3 regions of the Saccharopolyspora cebuensis genome follow, and region 2 is predicted to be linked to each of the others. Evidence: riboswitches for the same ligand, from Rfam matches in the RefSeq annotation. Region 2 holds a riboswitch; each other region holds the start of a gene.
What was found. Region 2 has a riboswitch for thiamine pyrophosphate ahead of thiD (bifunctional hydroxymethylpyrimidine kinase/phosphomethylpyrimidine kinase). Riboswitches for the same ligand answer to the same signal wherever they lie in the genome.
Positions count from the first base shown of each region.

Region 1: it holds a riboswitch for thiamine pyrophosphate, as region 2 does, so the genes downstream of both, ABD976_RS02260 (thiamine ABC transporter substrate-binding protein) here and thiD (bifunctional hydroxymethylpyrimidine kinase/phosphomethylpyrimidine kinase) in region 2, are expected to answer to the same signal.
Region 3: it holds a riboswitch for thiamine pyrophosphate, as region 2 does, so the genes downstream of both, thiO (glycine oxidase ThiO) here and thiD (bifunctional hydroxymethylpyrimidine kinase/phosphomethylpyrimidine kinase) in region 2, are expected to answer to the same signal.

Region 1 covers NZ_BAABII010000002.1:211,307-213,558, reverse strand. The annotation lists gene ABD976_RS02260 (thiamine ABC transporter substrate-binding protein) at 1-931, opposite strand, end outside; TPP riboswitch at 960-1,069, opposite strand; gene ABD976_RS02255 (4a-hydroxytetrahydrobiopterin dehydratase) at 1,151-1,444, shown strand; gene ABD976_RS02250 (FAD-dependent oxidoreductase) at 1,695-2,252, opposite strand, start outside.
Region 2 covers NZ_BAABII010000012.1:11,398-13,649, forward strand. The annotation lists gene ABD976_RS17435 (hypothetical protein) at 1-150, opposite strand, end outside; gene ABD976_RS17440 (hypothetical protein) at 263-1,003, opposite strand; TPP riboswitch at 1,151-1,242, shown strand; gene thiD (bifunctional hydroxymethylpyrimidine kinase/phosphomethylpyrimidine kinase) at 1,230-2,027, shown strand; gene tenA (thiaminase II) at 2,065-2,252, shown strand, end outside.
Region 3 covers NZ_BAABII010000026.1:77,569-79,820, forward strand. The annotation lists gene thiO (glycine oxidase ThiO) at 1-964, opposite strand, end outside; TPP riboswitch at 955-1,056, opposite strand; gene thiE (thiamine phosphate synthase) at 1,144-1,812, shown strand; gene ABD976_RS28530 (S1 family peptidase) at 1,970-2,252, opposite strand, start outside.

The DNA.
Region 1 (2,252 bases), on a different contig from region 2:
GCTGCCAGCCGTCCGGCAGCGGCACGCCGGTCACCGCCGGGTAGACGTACATCCGCTCGGCGACCTGGGCCTGGAACTCCGGCGAGAGCAGGAAGTCCACCACCTGACCGGCGGCGTCGGGATCGTCGGTGCCGCGCAGCACCCCGGCGTACTCGACCTGCCGGTAGCAGGTGTCCAGCAGCGCCTTCGTGCGCGGCGTCCCGTCCGGGCGGACCTCGGCGGCCGGGGAGGAGGCGTAGGACAGCACGATCGGGCGCGGGCCCTGCCCGGTCGACCCGGAGAAGTCCTGCCCGTAGGCCGCCTCCCAGCCCGAGGAGAGCTTCGCGCCGTTGGCCATCAGCGCGCGCCAGTAGTCGGCCCACCCGTCCTCGCCGAACTCGGCGACGGTGGCCAGCAGGAACGCCAGCCCGGGCGAGGACGTGGACGGGTCGGGCACCGCGAACAGGTCGCGGTAGCGCGGGTCGGTGAGGTCGCGCAGCGTCGCGGGCGCCGGGATGCCGCGATCGGCGAACCAGCCGGTGTCGACGTTGACGCACACGTCGGCCACGTCCACGGCGGTGAGCCGCTGCCCGTCGCCCAGCGCGTAGCGCTCCGGGCCGGTGGCGGAGGTGGGGTGCGGCGCGAACACGTCCGCGCGCAGCGCGCGGGAAGCGAAGGTGGAGTCGACGCCGTAGGCCACGTCGCCGATCGGCGCGTCCTTGGTCAGCACCAGCTCGTTGGTGAGCTCCCCGGCGTCGCCGCTGGGCACCACCCGCACGTCGATGCCGGACTCGCGTTCGAACCGCGCCAGCAGCGCCTCGTCGACGGCGAAGGAGTCGTGGGTGACCAGCGTGACGGCACGCCCCGCGGACTCCTCGTCCCCGATCAGCGAGCACCCCGTGGTGAACGCGACCAGCGCGGTGGCACCGGCCAGCAGCCGTGAGCGTTTCAACGATCCTCCCGATGCGCACGCGCGGCAGCAGGCTGATCGCTCGCCTCCCTGCGCCGGCATGATCCGGTTCAGGTGCGGACGGTCGAGGGGCTCGCCCCTCCTCTCAGCCCAGCGCGCTGGACTCCCGTGGCACCCCGGAGTCTACGTGCCCGCATCCGGCGATCAACCCGCACGGCGCGGGACCTCGCGATCGGCGGCGGCACGCGCCACCATGGGGCCATGACGGAACTGCTCACCGACGCCCAGGTCGCCGAGGCGCTGCAACACCTGCCGGAGTGGCGCCAGGCCGACCAGTCGCTCGTCCGCGAGATCCGGTTCCCGAGCTTCCCGGTGGCCATCCAGGCGGTCACCCGGGTCGCCGAGATCGCCGAGACGGAGAACCACCACCCGGACATCGACATCCGCTATCGCACGGTCACCTTCTCCTGCACCACGCACTCCGCGGGTGGGCTCACGGCAAAGGACACCTCACTAGCCCAAGAGATCGACGCGGTTGCGGATGAGATTGGCTAGTTTTTGTGGAGCACCTGGCGTAGCGGTGCGGGTGGCGGAACCTCAGCGGCCTTCTCGCTCCGGGCGCCCTTCCTCATGTACCAACCACGTACACAGCGTCAGGGCGTCCTCGCGAGAAGACCGCTGAGAACCCGCGGCGGTGCCAGTTGCGTGCGTGGGGCAAAGCGGAAGCGGCTTCGCCGCTTGCCTGACGGGAGTTCCGTTCGGCGTGTGTGTGGCTTCGCCGGTGCCTGGTCTGGGTGGCCCGGGGTCAGCCGATGAGCTCGGCGACCTCGAAGGCGCAGCCCCAGGAGAGGGCGACCCCGCTGCCGCCGTGCCCGTAGTCGTGCACCACCGTGGCGCCGTTGAACTCCTCGGCCTCGACCCGCACCTGCTCGCGACCGGGCCGGAGGCCGACGACGTCACCGGAGACCTCGACGTCGGCCAGGCGGGGTTCGACCTCGGCGCAGCGGTGCAGGATCGCGGCGCCGACGTCGGGGCGCGGGGCCCTGCTCCACTCGCCGTCGACGGCGATGCCGCCGAGGACCAGGCGATCGGCGTGCGGCATCCAGGAGACGAACTCGCCGCCGCGGGAGAGCTCGATGAAGTAGTCCTGCACGCCGGGGTTGCGGACCACGACCTGCTGGCCCCACACCGGCTGGACGCCGGGGTCGCCGACCAGTTCGCGGGCGCCGACGCCGGTGCAGTTGACCACGACGTCGGCCTCGGCCGTCGCGTCGGCCAGCGACGGCACGCCGCTGAGGACGATCTCACCGCCCGCCGCGCGGAACCGTTCGACGAGGTAGGCGAGGTAGCCGGGCATGTCGAT
Region 2 (2,252 bases):
GCCGACCTCCAGCGGGGAGAGCACCGCGGCATCCCCCGGCGGGGAGACCACCACCACCTCGCCCCGCTCGACGAACACGGACATGTCCCGCCTGCGGCCCGCCACGTCGCGACAGGTCACGTGCCACTTCTTCGCGGTCTTCACCAGCATCCCCCGCATCCGTCGAACGTCGTCCCATCATGGGACGCGGCGGGTGCGGGCACATGACGCCGAAGGCTCCCGGGTGCGCGGATCGACCGTCCGGGGGATGGCCGACCCCCGCTCAGACCGGGCGGACGACCAGCCCGCCCGCCTCGGCGGTCAGGGTCAGCGAGCGGTCCTCGAAGTCGGCGATCGGGAGCTCGTCGCGCACCAGCAGGTGCCGGGCCCCGAACGCCTCCACGCGGGCCTGCCGGGTGGTCAGGGTCCGGGGCTCCTCCCCGGTGCCGCCGACCTCGATGCGCAGGCCCTCGTCGGTCACGGTGAGGCTGACCCAGCCGCCGGGCACCGACAGCGCCTCGCCGTCGTGCTCCACGGTCAGCGTGCTCTCGGCCGGGCACTCCGACCGCAGCGCGACGTGGGACAGCGCGACGTCGCGGCGCCCGTCCTCGGCCGCCATCGCGATCACGTTGCGGGAGACCTCGTCGGCCGGACCGTCGACCGGCTTGGGGGTGAGCACCGGGGCCTGCGCCTTGGCCGCCAGCCGGTAGGGCTGCCAGGACCCGGCGCCGGTCAGGTTCACCACGGCGGTGATCGGGGACTCGGTGGCGGGCAGCTCCGCACCGGACGCCGCGGTCACCTCCACGGCGGTGACGCCCCGCTCGTCCAGCAGGTCGCGCAGCGCCTTGCCGCGCTGGCGGCTGTTGCGGTCGAACGCGCGGTTGATGGCCACGGTCCCGGAACCGGCCGCGGCCACCGCGGCGTCGGTCAGGCTCGGCAGCGGACCCCAGATCTCCGCGGGGTCGGCCTGGCGCTGCGGGCGCCGGGAACGGGCAAAGCTCGGGGCGTCGGTCGTGGTCTCCATCGCCACCCATTTTAGTCCGGTGCCCAGGGGCGCTCCCGCGGGCGGTGGTCGAAGCGGGCTGTGAAATCCGTCGCCTCCGGCCCCACCCGCCCCATCGGCCCCGCCGACCTGCGGGTGTGGTCACGGCGCTCCCGGGTGGTTAGTGTGATCCGTGACGCGGGGTGCCCGGCAGGGCTGAGAACACACCCGTTGAACCTGACCTAGCTAGCACTAGCGGAGGGACGTCGTGATTCCCAACGTGCTGACCATCGCAGGCACCGACCCCAGCGGCGGTGCCGGTGTCCAGGCCGACCTCAAGGCCTTCTCCGCGCACGGCGCCTACGGCATGTCCGTGATCACCGCGCTGGTCGCCCAGACCACCACCGGTGTCGCCGAGGTCCACGAGGTGCCGCCGGAGTTCGTCCGGACCCAGCTCGACACGCTGCTCGACGACGTGCGGGTGGACGCGGTCAAGATCGGGATGCTCGGCGGCGCGGGGGTGATCCGCGCGGTCGTCGAGGTGCTGGACCGGTACGCGCCGCCGGTGGTGGTGCTGGACCCGGTCATGGTCGCCAAGAGCGGCGACCGGTTGCTCGCCCCGGACGCGGTGGGGGTGCTGCGCGAGGAACTGCTGCCCCGCGTCGACCTGATCACCCCGAACCTGCCGGAGGCCGCCGACCTGCTCGGCGAGCCCGAGCTCGGCGCGGTGGCGGGCATGGCCGACCAGGCGGCGCGGCTGGCCGGGCTGGGCGCCAAGCAGGTGCTGCTCAAGGGCGGTCACCTCGCCGACGAGTCCAGTGTGGACCTGTTCCTGGGGGACGGCGGGACCCGCGAGCTCAGCGGGGACCGGGTGCGCACCCGCAACGACCACGGCACCGGCTGCACGCTGTCGGCGGCCATCGCGGCGCTGCGCCCGCAGCGCCCGGACTGGTTCACCGCGGTGCGGGAGGCCAAGGAGTACCTGACCTCGGCGCTGCGCGCCGCCGATCGGCTCGACGTGGGCAGCGGCCACGGTCCGGTGCACCACTTCCACCGCTGGTGGTGACCGGCCGCCCCGATCCGCCCCGACCGAGAGGACCACCATGAGCACCCTGCCGCCCCCGCCCGCCGACGGCTTCTGCGCCCGCGCCTGGTCCCGCACCGCGGCGCTCCAGCAGGCGATCGTCGAGCACCCCTTCAACGCCGCGCTGGCCGACGCCACGCTGGACCGCGACCGGTTCGCCCAGTACGTCGTGCAGGACGCGCGCTACCTCGTCGGTTTCGCGCAGGC
Region 3 (2,252 bases), on a different contig from region 2:
CGAGCTCGCCGATCATCGGCACGTTGTCCTCGGTGCCGGGGCGCAGTCCGGCGACGGCCTCGGCGAGCTCGTACTCGGCCAGTGCCGGGACCAGGCGTTCGGCGTCGGCGATGAGGTCGCGGACGCCCCCGACGGTGACCCGGGTGTCGAAGCCGACCTCCTGCTGGGTGGCGCCGAGCACCAGTCCGTCGTCGCGCGGCACCAGGTAGGTCTGCCTGCCCCGCACCGGTCCGCGCACGGTGCGGCGCGGCGGCGGCAGCGCACCGGGCCGGGCCCGCAGCCGCAGGATCTCGCCCTTGACGGGGCGGAGCCGACCGCGCAGCAGCGGGTGCAGCTCGGCGGAGTGCGCGCCCGCGGCCAGCACCACCGCGTCGCAGTCCACGGTGGACTCGGCGAGCACCACCTGACCGGCGCGCACCTCCTCGGCCCGCGCGGCGAGGAACTCGACCCCGGCGGCGGAGGCGGCGGCGTGCAGCGCGCGCAGGGTCGCGCGGTTGTCCACGGCGAGGTCGCCGGGCACCTCCAGCGCGGCGCGCACCGAGGGGCCGAGGGCGGGTTCCAGGCGCCGGGCCTCGCGACCGGACAGCGCGGTCACGCCCCGGCCGAGGCCCGCGAGGTAGTCGGCGAGGGCGCCGAGCTCGGCGCGGTCGGCGCTGTCCACGCCCACCACCAGGGTGCCTTCGCGGCGGAGCCCGGAGGGCAGCCGGGCGGCGGCGGCGAGGTCGTCGGCGAAGTCGGGCCAGCGGGCCAGCGAGGCCGAACCGAGGTCGAGCAGGCCTTCCTCGCCGGGCCACGCCTCGGCCAGCGGGGCGAGCATCCCGCCCGCCACGTGCGACGCGCCCGAGGCCGGTGCGGGATCGATCAACCGGATGCGGTGGCCGTCGGCGGCCAGCCGCCACGCGACGGACAGCCCGATGACGCCGCCGCCCACGACGGCGATCCGCTCGCTGCGCTGCTCAGCCACTCCACGCTCCCTGCGCCGGCATGACCCGGATCAGGTTCGACGGTCGGGGCGCTGCCCCCTCTCAGCCCGGTCGGGCTCCCGTGCTCACCACCCACCACCGTACCGGGTTCACCGGATGGTGTGAGCCGCGGCGGTCGAGGCGGTCCGGACCGGGACCGCCAGGGGCTACCCTCGGGCGCATGCCCGGATTGGACGGCCACGGCATTCGCGCCCGCCTCGACGAAGCCGCGTTGTACCTGTGCACCGATGCCCGCACCGAACGCGGTGATCTCGCCGAGTTCGCCGACGCCGCGCTGGACGGCGGAGTCGACATCATCCAGCTCCGCGACAAGACCGACGGCGCGCCGCTGGAGGCCCGGCAGGAGCTCGCCGCGCTGGAGGTGCTGGCCGACGCCTGCCGCAGGCACGGCGCGCTGCTGGCGGTCAACGACCGGGCCGACGTGGCGCTGGCCGCCGACGCCGACGTGCTGCACCTCGGGCAGGACGACATCCCGGTGGAGCTGGCCCGCCGGGTGCTCGGCGAGCACGTGGCGATCGGCCGGTCCACGCACGACGTGGTGCAGGCCGATTCCGCCGCCACCGAGGCCGGCGTGGACTACTTCTGCACCGGGCCGGTGTGGACCACGCCGACCAAGCCCGGACGCCCCGCCGCGGGCCTCGACCTGGTCCGCCACACCGCGGGGCACCGCGGTCACGGGCGCCCGTGGTTCGCCATCGGCGGCATCGACGCGTCCACCGTCGACGACGTGGTGATCGCCGGGGCGAAGCGGGTCGTGGTGGTGCGCGCGATCACCGAGGCCGAGGACCCCCGCGCGGCGGCCCAGCACCTCCGCTCCCGCCTGCCCTGAGCGCACGACTCGCCCGGCCCAACACCGCGGGTATCACCCGATCCGGAGATGAGTGAGGGGCACCCTGTACCCGGTGACGCGGTACAGGGTGCCCCTCACTCGGAAAAAGTTCACCCGGGTGGCGGGCCCGGACGGATGCCGGGCCCGCCCGGTGCGATCACTGGGTGAGCAGTCGCAGGCCGTAGGCGTTGAGGATCTCGTTGACGGGCTGGAAGTAGGTGGTGCCGCCCCAGGTGCAGTTGCCGGAGCCACCGGAGGTGACGCCCTGGGCCTGGCTGCCGGTCAGCCAGGAGCCGCCGGAGTCGCCCGGCTCGGCGCAGACGTTGGTGCGGGTCAGGCCGTAGACGGCGCCCTGCGAGTAGCGCACGGTCTGGTTCTTGGCCTCGACCGTGCCGCAGTGCCAGCCGGTGGTGGAACCGGAGCGGCAGATCGACGAGCCC